2 regions of the Paenibacillus sp. FSL F4-0243 genome follow, and region 2 is predicted to be linked to the other one. Evidence: riboswitches for the same ligand, from Rfam matches in the RefSeq annotation. Region 2 holds a riboswitch; the other holds the start of a gene.
What was found. Region 2 has a riboswitch for preQ1 ahead of queF (preQ(1) synthase). Riboswitches for the same ligand answer to the same signal wherever they lie in the genome.
Positions count from the first base shown of each region.

Region 1: it holds a riboswitch for preQ1, as region 2 does, so the genes downstream of both, NSS87_RS06610 (queuosine precursor transporter) here and queF (preQ(1) synthase) in region 2, are expected to answer to the same signal.

Region 1 is NZ_CP150151.1:1,460,951-1,467,639, reverse strand. Features, by position in the region: gene NSS87_RS06640 (energy-coupling factor transporter ATPase) at 1-47, opposite strand, end outside; gene NSS87_RS06635 (SDR family NAD(P)-dependent oxidoreductase) at 48-869, opposite strand; gene NSS87_RS06630 (MaoC family dehydratase) at 872-1,213, opposite strand; gene NSS87_RS06625 (MaoC family dehydratase N-terminal domain-containing protein) at 1,188-1,589, opposite strand; gene NSS87_RS06620 (thiolase family protein) at 1,586-2,737, opposite strand; gene NSS87_RS06615 (AMP-binding protein) at 2,734-4,215, opposite strand; gene NSS87_RS06610 (queuosine precursor transporter) at 4,425-5,138, opposite strand; PreQ1 riboswitch class I at 5,149-5,194, opposite strand; gene NSS87_RS06605 (methyl-accepting chemotaxis protein) at 5,538-6,689, shown strand, end outside.
Region 2 is NZ_CP150151.1:3,825,191-3,831,879, forward strand. Features, by position in the region: gene NSS87_RS16770 (VanW family protein) at 71-889, opposite strand; gene NSS87_RS16775 (cysteine hydrolase family protein) at 890-1,414, opposite strand; gene queE (7-carboxy-7-deazaguanine synthase QueE) at 1,543-2,265, opposite strand; gene NSS87_RS16785 (6-carboxytetrahydropterin synthase) at 2,258-2,740, opposite strand; gene queC (7-cyano-7-deazaguanine synthase QueC) at 2,740-3,402, opposite strand; gene queF (preQ(1) synthase) at 3,432-3,905, opposite strand; PreQ1 riboswitch class I at 4,069-4,112, opposite strand; gene NSS87_RS16800 (ABC transporter permease) at 4,187-4,873, opposite strand; gene NSS87_RS16805 (ABC transporter ATP-binding protein) at 4,870-5,718, opposite strand; gene NSS87_RS16810 (hypothetical protein) at 5,932-6,267, shown strand; gene murB (UDP-N-acetylmuramate dehydrogenase) at 6,328-6,689, opposite strand, start outside.

The DNA of each region.
Region 1 (6,689 bases), 2.4 Mb from region 2:
GGCTGACCCTTTTTATAATAAAAATGAACTTGATCGAAGGTAAGCATTTATTCACTCCCCTTTTGACGATGCCAAGTAGCGAAAAATGCCCCAATGCTGTTCTCGGAAAATGCAGGTGCAGGCTTCTCCCATTTCGTCACTTTTGATCCATTCACAGCAAAGATTTCACCGGTTAAATCCGCGTCAGACTCACTCAATAATGCAGTCACAAAGGAAGCAATATCCTCCGGGCCACCTATTCGCCAAAAGTCTGGGAACGGTTCATTAAGACTGGCATGTTTCGCTTTCAAATGATTAATGACAGGTCTGGTCATATCTGTTAAAGCGGCTGGTGAAATCGCATTGACCCTAATTCCATCACGTTTCAGCTCCGCTGCGAGTGTCCACGTCATTCCAAGTATTCCAGCTTTGGCTGCACTATAATTCACCTGACCCACAGAACCTGTTAGTCCAGCCGTAGAGGTCATCAACAGGATATCGCCACCTGTCTGGCGCATATATGGAAGTACGCGTTGAATGCTATAGTAGGTGCCATTTAGATGCACATCCAGCACAGCCTTCCACTCTTCATCCGTCATCCGTAGACATTTCTGATCCTGCAAATTCCCAGCGTTAGCTATCAATACCTCAATACGGCCATACCGTGTAATAACCTCATCCACCATTGCAGTGACCGCAACTGGATCTGCTACATTAGCAGAGTATCCTGATGCCTCACCACCCGCCTGACGAATCTCGTGGACAACCTCATCGATTAAGACTTGTTTTGTACCATTTACAACCACTATATAACTGGACTTGCCGAGCTGCACGGCAATACTACGCCCGATCCCTCTGGTTGCTCCAGTAATTAAGGCTACTTTGTTCATCACTACACCTCTTTCACTGAAAAAGCTCCCGAAGCAATAACATTGCCAGCTTCTGTTGTAAGGGTCACTTTAACCATGCAGTCATCCTCCGAAAAATCAAAAATCACGACATTATCGACCTCTATAGGCTTATGAAATTTCATATCATATTGAGTGATCCACTGTGCCTGATGCGCCTCGATATATAAGGATTGGGCTAATCCCATTAGATACATCCCATGCGCAATGGGCCGCTTAAATCCAGCCTCAGCTGCAGCATCCTCATCTAGATGAATAGCGGCCAGATCTTGGGAAGCTGCTGCATATTGCCGGATGGCCTCAGCCGTTATGCATTTTCTCATCATGATCATCACCTACCCGAATTAACACCGTTTCTGCGGTGACTATAAGCTCGTCCTCACATTTACAAACCAGCGTATGTGTGTAAAAGGTCAGCTTGCCCTGCCGGCCATCTTTTTGCACCTTGCTCGTTAATGCTAATTCACAATCTAACGTCATCCCTGCCGTAATCGGAGCTTGATATGAGAATCTCTGACTGCCGTGAAGCAAAGGCTCTCCCTTGCTAAGCCAAGGAATTTCGAAGGCTTGCCAAAAAATAATAGGCATCGTAGAAGGAGCAATCAGATTGCCATTAGTCGTCTGCACGGGTGCCTCAATACTCTGTGCGTAATCCGATATCCACTCAGCAGTCATAAGAATCTGATGTCGGACGCTGTTCATTCCGTAACCTCCACAAGCGTAGCCAGCCCCAACCCGCCGCCAATGCCCAAAGTGGCAAGTCCCCTTTGATAAGGCGTATGCTGCATTTCAGCACATAAGCGAGTCATTAAAATCGCTCCGGACGCCCCATATGGATGACCGATGGCTAATGCGCCTCCTCCAAGATTAACCTTTTCCTGTGGGATCTGAAGCTCATTCAGTGAGGCTAGAACTTGCGAAGCAAAGGCTTCATTAAACTCTACGATATCTAAATCGGCTATGGTCAGCTGTTGACGATGTAACACCTTTTGTACAGCTGGAACTGGGCCCATACCTAAATAATTCGGATCTACACCTGCTGCTTGCGCATCTACGACACGCAGGATAGGTTTTAGCTTGAGTTGCCGACATTTCTCACGGGACATCATTAATAGAAGCGCCCCACCATCATTAATAGGACAGGCATTTCCAGCGGTGACAGTACCCTTTTCTTCAAAGATTGAAGGTAGCTTTCGCAGCTTGTCCAGGCTCGTATTAGCCCTTGGACATTCGTCGGTGTTCACCCACTCCCCCTCAACCAGAAGAGGTACAATCTCCTGCTGAAACCTACCACTTTGCTGAGCATGAACGGCCTTCTGATGGCTTTTTAAGGCATATTGATCCTGCTCTTCTCGCGAAATCCCATACTTCCGCGCTACATTTTCCGCAGCAATTCCCATATCCGGGTCACCGTAAGCGCTAGGTGTAAAATGAGCACGGGTATATAGCTGCGGAACCCCCATCAAGGTTTGGGGCTTAGCCATTTTCCAAGGGGCACGACTCGTGCTCTCAACGCCGCCCGCTAAATAAATCTCACCTGCGCCACTTTGAATAAGCCGTGCTGCTATATTAATGGCCTCTAGCCCAGAACCGCACTGCCGATCCACAGTAACGCCCGGAACCGAAACAGGCAGTCCCGCTTCAAGCGCAGCTACCCGGGCAATATTCCCACCCGGACCGACCACATTTCCAATAATCACATCATCGATCATATCGACGGGCAGATTCGTCTCTGCCACAATATGCTGAATAAGCGGCGCCAGTAATGCTTCCGGCTCAAATGTACTTAATAAGCCGCCCATCCTGCCAATCGGTGTACGTTTTGCCATAACAATTACTGCTTCTATCATACCATCGCTCTTTTCACATAGTCTTTCATCGCTTGCCGGGCAATTTTGCCACTGCTTGTATAGATAAACTCATCAACTGTCAGCAGCTCCTTCGGCGCTTTGTAACTTGCTAAATACTGGCGACAATAATTCTTTATTTCGTCTATAGATAAATGCTTTTCACCATTCCATTTCACGAGGACTGCCAACTGTTCTCCCCAATAATCGTCAGGGACGCCAAGCACCATTACTTCTTGTATTTCCGGAAGATGCTCCAGTACTCGCTCTATTTCCTCTGGATAAACGTTCAGCCCACCGGAGATGATTCTATTTTTCAAGCGACCCGCCAGATATAAATAACCAGCTTCATCCTGATAAACATAATCCTCCAACACAAGCCATCCCTCTTGAAAAGCTGCTGCGGTCTCCTTCGGCAATTGATGGTAGCCTAGAAATATCATATCACTTCGCACATATAACTGCCCAATCTCCCCCGTATGGACTTCACGGAACTCTTCATCACGAATGGAAATTTGCACTCCGGGATAGGGCTTGCCTACAGAGTTCGGATTATGCTCTTCCAGAACATCCAAATAACTAATATAACTCGCTTCTGAGGAACCATAAGATTCATAGAGACGCGTTCCAGCGAACACTTCTATGCCCTTTTTTTTGGACAACTCCGACCACTTTGCACCTGAGCTAATAATCGCATCAATCTGCGTCTGCCCAGGAACAGCCTGCTGCATCATGGATTCAAGCATTGTCGGTACAACAAACAACACCACACCCGGAATCTGCTTGCACAGCTCTAACACCTGTGTGGCGCTAAATTTTTGCGTGATATGAAAGTTTGCTCCACCATACAGACTCTGCATTACAGCGAACAAGGACAGCGAATGCACAAACGGACCCGGTGCTAAAACATCCTTTATAGCGTCCAATTCAAAGGCAGCACTCGATACCTCAAAGCTCTTTAACCACGATAAATGGGTACGCATATATCCTTTGGGTAGCCCCGTTGTGCCTGAAGTAAAGCCGATAAATAATAACTCGTTCGTCTCATCCAATTCAGCTTCTGGCTTCTGAGCCTTCAACCACTGATCATAGGAACCTGTTCGTTCATTTGAAAAAGTCAGCGTTGGGATGGCTTGGTCCTTGAAGACCAAATTCTTTGCAGCTTCCGGCTCGGCAAAAATCATTGTCGGCTGGCACTGCTCTATAATAACCCGCAGTTCATTTGCACTCCACTTGGGATCTAAAGGAATGGGAACACAGCCTGCATAAATAGCCCCCAAGAAAACCTCGACAAATTCAATGCGATTCGTAGATAAAATAGCGATTTTGTCATGCTTAAGGCCCTTTTGCTGTAGACCATTGGCAATTCTCCGCATCGCTTGCACTAATGTTGCATAGGTATGAGTTGCTTGGTCATGGGTTAAGGCAATGCTGTCGGGCTGTTCTGCTGCATGACGCAGTATAGGAACTACTAGATTCATCCTTCACCACACCTATTCGTAATTTCTGTGACTACCGATTATGTACACTCTCTTCGCTCGGGATACAATTAGAATGGCTACGATAGCTTATTTTAGCTTTATATTAATTTTATGTACATATTTATATGGAACGATTGAGCCCTCTTACGACTGAAAAAATCAAACAGCGCGCATCGATTATGATCGGTACGCGCTGGCTGTATTGTTGGTTATTCCTTCTTATGAGCGGATGATGGTATTCCATCTTCAGCAAAAGTAAAAGTTCGGGCGATATATAAGATAGGTGTGCTTACTGCGGTTAGTAAGAATTTCGCTAGATACGTTGTAAGCAAAATTTCAAACCACACACTCCAGTTATACAACCCAGCAAATGCAATGGTACAGAAGATTAGTGTATCCACAAAGGAGCTAACCATCGTACTGCCGTTGGAACGAATCCACAACTGACTTGAGGTGCTGTAATATTTGCGAATCCAGGAGTACAACCGAACGTCTAGGAACTGACTAATGAAGTAAGCAGTTAGACTACCCAACGCTAGTCGAGGCATCAGACCAAAGATCGTCTCCAAAGAAGACTGAGCAATATCGGTCTCTTGCGGCTTAAATACTAGTACCATTTGCATAATGACTGTCGTCATAAGCAAGGTGAAGAAGCCAAACCAAACCGCTTTACGTGCTTCTGCTCTTCCATACTTCTCATTAAGCAAATCGCTGGTCATATACAAAGTGACATACATCGTATTTCCGAGTGTCATCACGATATCAAATGGCATAGCAATCGTCTTAGCTACCTGAATGTTTGCAATTACAGTAGCGATACCTACCCAGGCATACATTCCACTTTTGCCGAACAGGCGGTAACAGAGTAGAAAAAAAGCAAAATTGACAATAACAAATAAAACTCCCCACATCAAATTAAACATATTGCTTAAACTCCTCCTAGTTTTGTTTACGCGGGATGGTTACGAACCGCGGCTTACATTAAGTTTTGGAACAAAACATTAATACTCTATCACACTGTCGTCAAACAATCCATAAAAATAAACAATTTATGAAATGGGTATTTATACCGATTTTTATTAACTAAAAATAAAAGTGTCAGTAATAATTCATCTTTTTCAGAAAAATATGCTCTATAAACTAAAACTTTCACTATTCATCCAGAGGTTAATTCTATAGAATAGTATCAAACACTTCATTCCCGATCCATTTAGTTGATATATTACATAACTATGGAATATATTGCAGGTTGCCAGTCACTAGCAGTCGGTAGGGATATAAAGAAATGGGGCTTCGCTGCCCATAAAAAGGGGGAGAACAATATGTTTCGTTTCAAGCAGTCGATCAGTCGCAGATTTACGCGTTTATTATTTGTAGTTCTATTACTCACGTCTCTTTTGTTAAGTACCAGCTTCTACTTTATATCCACCAGTATTTTCAACAGCTATGTCATGCCACAAATTAATCAAATTCTAACTGCAGCTGCTCAGGACGTATATAAGAATATAAATACAATGCATGCTCAGCAAGCACTAAAGAAGAACGAACAAGCAGCCACCAATCTTGAATTTTATTTCCAGGATAAGAGAAAGCAACATGGGGTTGAGACTATTTTTCTACTCAATCTAAAAGGCAAGGAAGCTGAGGTTCTGTCCGTAGATCATGATGCAAAATTAAAGCCGGAGGAAATTGTTAAGGTGTCCTCTGCAATGCAGCAAGCTCTTAAAGGAAAGAGTGGACTAAGCGATACATACAAGGACTCGCATGGTGTACATAAGTCAGCTTATATCGGAATTCCCGGAAGTACGATGGTTATCGGAATCAGCAGTGATGTAAGCTTTATTCAAGAAAAAACAGACAGTATTCTGTGGACCAGTGCCGGGATCACTCTGCTAACGCTGATCATAGGCTCAACTGGTGCCTGGTTTATGAGTATGCGGATTACTCGTCCTATCTCAAAGCTTGCAGCTTACAGTGCCCGTCTCGCAGAGGGAGATTTCACAGAGGAATTAACGGTTAAAGGCAGTGATGAGGTAGCTCAACTGTCCAGAAGCTTCCAAGCAATGACCCTGCGCTTAAAAGAAATGATCGGACATGTACTCGTCACCTCAAATACTGTGGTCACCGATTCCAATTCTTTAAGAGAACGTGTTGAGGTCTTAAATGAAATGGCAGACCACTCTAGTACATCTGTTGTAGAAATTGGCAAAGGTAGTACGACCATCGCGAGCAGCGCTCTAGATAATTCAAAAGCTATGGAAGAAATCAATTTCGGCATTCAGCATATTGCTTCAGCAGCCACCGAAGTCACTGAGCAGATCAGTGAAGCTTCCGCTGAAGCGATTGGCGGTAATGAGATTGCCCAAAGTGCCGTTCTGCAAATGCGCCATGTTGAACGTGCCTCCCTGCAGTCGCTGGAGCAATTACAAGTTATGAATGAACGTTCAGTAATGATCGGAGAAGTCGTTCATAGC
Region 2 (6,689 bases):
CGCTCCTTTGGAAATGGTATAGAGATATAAGGATCACACCTTTCTATGTTATATCCCTATGCCTATCCTCTTATCCATGAAGAAGCGGAGAATACATCATAAGCGCATAGTTATCGGTTACAGCTTCATCTCCAACTAGGTCGCCGGTACGTGTGAATATTTTTCGACTGATCTTATTGCTACGAATATATCCACCCCATGGTTCTAGGCTTATCCGATGATCACTTTCGTACACTTCATATTTATAAAGGGACTGCTCATCGCATCTCCATTCCCCATGCAAATGGCTGTCATCCAGCCAGAGCTTTAATTGATACGTTTGATTCGTGTTATTCTTCATTTGAAGATCCAAATAATTATAAGAACAGGTGGCCCCGCTTCCAAATGGCTGTGTACGCTGTTCATCTGGAAATACATCATAGCTGTGCCGATGCCGTTCTGTAACCGTAAGAGGTGTATGCAGTGTCATCCAGTAGATCAGATTGGACAACTGGCACAGTCCCCCGCCAACTCCAGAATGGAAGCCACCATAATGCAGCACCATCCCCTCTAGATACCCTTTTCGCTTACTGGGCTTACCGATGCTTCTCCAATAGGAAAAAGTCTCACCCGGACGCACCAAGAGCCCATCCAGCTTCGCTATCGCCAGACGTAAATTGGTTATTTTATTGTATTGAAGCACCATATCTACATTCCGTAGACTTCTTAATAACGGTGTAGCATGAGTCATCACTTCATTAGATAAAATTTCACTAGTGCGCTGCTTCGCCACCTTGCTGCGGCTAGTGCACCATTTCAAATATCTTTTCCAAATAAAATATCGCTTTCCGGCAAATAGTCTAAGTCGAGAACGCTGAATAGGTTTCATGGCAGCCTGAGGTGTATTCATCTAGAACTGAACCTCGCTTTCAGCTCGTAACTGGGCGAATCTCCCTCCGATTACCGCATTATGATGCTTAACGATCTCACTACTATTCAGAACCCCATTATCAAAGGTGCTATGAGCATCTTGGACGAGAACACTCTTATACCCCATACTGTATGCGCGTCTTATTGTCGTATCTAGGCAGAACTCACTTTGCATCCCACAAATCACCAGATTCGTGATCCCCAGCTTCTGTAGCTCCTCTTGCAGTTCGGTTCGGTGAAAAGCATCCCAAGTAGGCTTCTCCACAATAACTTCGCCTTCCTGCGGTGTGATGCGGTGACTGATCTGCCATGTGGGCGTACCTTTTGTATATTCCTCATCTTCGGTGTGTTGAATATAAACTATTGGAGTACCTGCAACCCTAGCTTTGTTCTGAAGGGAAATAATTCTCTCCATTACACCCTCTTCATCGTACAGCTTTTGATCAGGATAGGAGAACATAGCTTCTTGAACATCGATAATTAATAGTGCAGTTGAATTTCCCATTTAGTACCTCCTACAATTTTTATGAAAATCATACCAGATTATGGGACATTCTATCTACCTATTTAAAGGCTTAAATCAATAAAAAAAGGGCATCTGCTGAGCAGACACCCGTTACATTTAAATACTTTTTACTTGCCACGCTTATTGTGCCAGATCAATGCATGCAGCTGTGGAAGGACACGTACTCTATTCATATCAGCGTCTACGATTACTTTATTAAACAACCATTCCAGCCTTCCCAAAAGTCGAGCAGAAATGTCGCCTTCTTCAGTGACATCATCATTCCCAGGCTGCAGAAAGAGCTGCACATTGGGATATCGCTGGTGAATGTCTTTTGCATAATCAAAATCCTTATCGTCAAACACTACGACCTTCAAGCTATGCATAGAACGACCCAGTTTCTCCATTTTACTCATGATGTTATCTAGAATTTCCCAATTCGTCGTCATTCCTGAGCTTGGGGGTTTAGGGCTAATTGTCAGCACATCCACGTCATTGAACCAATCCTGCCATTTACTCCCCTGAGTTTCTATTGCAGCTTGTATCCCTCGCTCATGTAGCAGGTTAATAAAAGAGCCCAGCCCATCACCAATCAAAGCAGGATTTCCGCCTGAAATCGTAACACAGTCGAAATTATCTCCAGCTATAGCTAAAAGTTCATTCATAATTTCATCCGAGGTCATCATTCGAACCTTATCCTTAGCAGTACCATCCCAAGTAAAAGCAGAATCACACCAGCCACAGCGATAATCGCAGCCATAGGTGCGGACAAACATCGTCTTCACTCCAATTACCGCACCTTCGCCTTGAATAGTTGGACCGAACATTTCAATTACAGGAATCTTACTCACAGTCACAGCCTCCATATAAACGGTAGGATGGCCCTTCATCCGGAACATCTTCAGCCAGCACCTCTGCCCAGGAGGTTGGAGTCTCCCATAGCTTTACCGAGTACAAAGGCAACCCTGCTTGCTTAAGCTTGTAGGCAATATATGAAGACATATTTTCAACTGTGGTGCGGAAAGACAACAAAGCTACTTTGGAACCCGTATTCGTTAACGTCTCTAACACAGGTTCGTTTCCCATAGCGAGAAAAGCGTGATCTAGACGGTCTACAAGGCTTTGTTGCACAGTCGTCTTGATATCACTGAAGTCAATAACAAACCCTTCGTCTGAATGGCCTTCCGTAGCCTCTGGTTTGCCCTTAAGCACTACTTCGAGCTTATAAGTATGTCCATGCAGATTGCTACATTTCCCTTTGTGACCAATTAATTGATGCGCCGCATCAAACGTAAATATTTTGCAGACTGAAACCTCGTTAAGCATTAAGATCCGGCCTCCATTCTCTCCGCCTCATATTGCTCAAGACCACGCTGACGCAACAGACAGGCTGGACAAGTACCGCAGCCACTGCCAATAATACCGTTGTAACAGGTCAATGTGTGTTCGCGAACATAATCAAAATAACCCAGTTCATCGGCCATTTTCCACGTTTCTTTTTTATCCAGCCACATCAATGGAGTGTGTATCGCAAACTCATAGTCCATAGATAAATTCAGCGTAACATTCAATGATTTCACAAATACATCACGGCAGTCCGGATACCCGCTAAAGTCCGTTTGGCAGACACCAGTGACGATATGGGAGTAACCCAATTGTTTAGCTAATATTGCAGAAAAGGATAAAAATAACAGATTCCGTCCATCAACAAATGTACTAGGAAGCTCATCACCTTCGCCAGCAACGATATCAATATCCTGGCGGGTTAGTGCATTTGGAGCCAGCTGATTAAGCAGCCCAAGATCAAGGATATGCTGTTTTACATTAAACTTAGCTGCTATTTCTGTAGCAACTTCGATTTCAGCCGCATGACGCTGATTATAATTAAAGGTAACTACCTGCACTTCCTCAAACTGCTTCAATGCCCAAACCAGGCAAGTGGTGCTATCTTGTCCGCCGCTAAATACGACGAGTGCTTTTTTGTTCATCTTAATCTCTCCTTATCAACTTGTTGGGATTAGCGGTTATCCACTTTTTCTGGATAGAGGTCATGATTCATTAAGCGGTGCTCCGCCATCGCCTCATACTTCGTACCCGGTCTTCCATAGTTGCAATAAGGATCAATAGATATTCCTCCACGCGGAGTGAACTTGCCCCATACCTCAATGTATCGTGGGTCCATCAGTGAGATCAGATCATTCATAATAATGTTGACGCAGTCCTCATGAAAGTCACCGTGGTTACGGAAACTAAACAGATACAGCTTTAATGATTTAGATTCCACCATTTTCTGTTCAGGAATATACGAAATATACAGTGTGGCAAAATCCGGCTGACCTGTAACAGGACATAAGCTAGTAAACTCAGGGCAGTTGAATTTAACAAAATAATCACGCCCTGGATGCTTGTTATCAAACACCTCAAGAATAGCTGGATCATAACCAAACTTGTACTGCGTTCCCTGATTACCAAGTAAAGTGACTTCTTGCATTTCCTCTTTCAATCTTCCTTCTGACACGACAAAAAACCCCTCTCTTTTCCTTCGGCCTTGGCCGGTAATGGAAAGAAGAACGAGATTTCGAAAACTTTGCTCCACTAAGAAGAAACGGAAGCAATGTCCGGGTTAAGGACTGCATCCGCTTATAAGATTTAATATACTCTTAGTTTTTTATAGAGGGAGTTCGCGAACCTCTCCTGCACAATCCGTGCAGACTTCTTCTTCATGCATATTGCGTCTTGAACTATACCATGGTAATTTGCTTCTGACAAGTTCTACGCTTTGCCCGTCTTCCAAATCCAGAGCGAAAGCACCACAATCCACAAGAGCAAAAGCAGGCTTTCTAGGAGCAATACTCCTTCTCCATTTAGAATACTGTTCAAATTCTGGACGATTTCAATACTTGGCAGAATAACAAAGATCGGATAGGTCCACTCTGGAAGAGCGACGTACACGGAAGCTACTAAGAAAAAAACGACCATAAATGCGGAGCTGATGGCTGAACCATTTTTGGAGGAACTTACCTTTAAACCAATGATAATTCCAACTTGCACAAAGATAATTCCACCCAATAACATATACAATAAGGAAGGGAGTAAATCCATTGTCAAACCTTGATTTAGTACATAAACAATCAGCTGTGATAACAAAGAAAAAACAAGAACAGATCCAGCTTTTGCAGTAATAATCTGGCCTCTGCTTAACGGAGTAATCAACAGCGCATCATAAGTCTTACTCTCCCTCTCCTCAATTAATCCTGGGCCGGTAATCATGATCCCAACCATCACTTGCGCAAATAATATCCATGTAGAAAGAAGCATGAAGTCCAAACCGCTCTTGTCCACTACAGTGATGATGATTTTAGCCATAAATATAGGCAAAATTATTAGAATTACAGTCGCAGGATTACGCAGTATATCCTTACTTTCATGTTTATACAGCTTCCATATCTGATAACTCAACTTAGCTCACTTCCCGTCAGGGCAGCGAATACATCTGCCAGCGAAGCTTCTTTACTGCGCATACTTAGAATTTGATTCGTAGACATTAACTGATAGATATGATCTTTAGTAGCTTCTTCTGCAATCGGCCAGGATTTCATAACTACTTTCCCATCCTGCTGATATATAACTTCAATTTCTGGTTTACCATAAATGGTCTTAAGTCTATGCGGTTCATCGAGTGCCACCAAGGCACCAGCGTGCATGATGCCCACTCTATCGCTTAATTCTTCTGCCTCGTGCATATCATGCGTTGTTAAGACAATGGTTGTACCTTCTTCTTGAATTCTCTTGACGTGATTACGTATGAGTGAAGCTGAATTTGGATCTAACCCACTTGTAGGCTCATCTAAAAACAACACTTGAGGCTTATGTAATAATGCTCTGGCGATTAGAACACGCTGCTTCCAGCCTTTGGATAAGCTGCTTACTTTAGCTTTTTCCTTATCTAACAGCTGGAGGGTTTCCATGACTTCATTCACTCGATTTCCTGCTACCCTATACAGATCAGCAAACAGCTCCAGATTATTTCGAATAGAACTACGCATGTATAGGTTCGGAAGCTCGAAAACAACACCAATTTGAGCATGGATTTCTTTTTTATGACATGAAATATTCATGCCATTAATTAAAATTTCTCCGCTTGTAGACTGAAGAAGCCCTGTCATCATTCGCATCGTTGTAGTCTTCCCTGCACCATTGGGACCTAGAAATCCAAAGACCTCACCTTTCTCCACCGTGAAAGTAATTCGATCAACTGCACACCTCTCCTGATAATATTTTGAGACCTCAGTTAGCTGAATCAATAACACTCCCCCCTTTTTAGAATAGTTAACTTTCTTCTATTCTTATTCTGGTTGTAGAGGATTATCTCTGTTGTTGCTATTCTGTAACATTCGCTATTCCTTAGTACCTTCCTTTGTTCAAATCCGCTCAGATGTGGCAAAAATAAGGATTCAAATCCTAAGAAAAGGGTAACTTAAACATAATAATCTTCGAGGTAAGGGTGGGATCATCTAATGGAACAAAGTATACAGAAACTTATGGACTGGATTAACAGTCATGTGAATGAAACTATTGTAATTGAAAAGAAGGAGCTTCGTGATCTGGATAAAATTCATTTTAATCTAGAGGCTGTTGAGTTTCGGAGTGCGGAGGATGTTATCGATGATTATCTTGGGAGTGCATTAATATTAAAAGGATTTGGCAGCACTTTAAACGCCGATGGTGAGCTAGTATCGCTACCACACTCCACCTATGACTTAGCTATTGACGGGCTTCGGATTGAGGACATAAGTGATCGCAAGGCGGAAATAACTACTGAAAGAGCTAAATATACCCTTTCAGTGGATTAAGCCATATGTAATGACAGTAAAAGAGCCCACAGTAATCTGTGGGCTCTTTCTAATTAATAGTTACTCTTCTCCAATGATCTCCACTTCAGTTTCAAGCTCCACTCCGAATTTATCCTTCACAGTCGCTCTTACATGGTGAATTAGCCCAATGTAATCGCTGGCTGTTGCATTATCTGCATTTACAATAAACCCTGCATGCTTCTTGGATACCTCAGCACCACCGATTCTTGTTCCCTGTAAGCCACTCTCTTGAATTAACTGACCTGCAAACCGACCTGGAGGACGTTTAAAGACACTCCCACAGGAGGGATACTCAAGCGGCTGCTTGGATTCACGCAAGTAAGTAAGTTCATCCATTTTCGCCTTGATGGATAATGCATCTCCGGAAGTCATAGCAAATTTCGCCTCAAGCACGATGTATT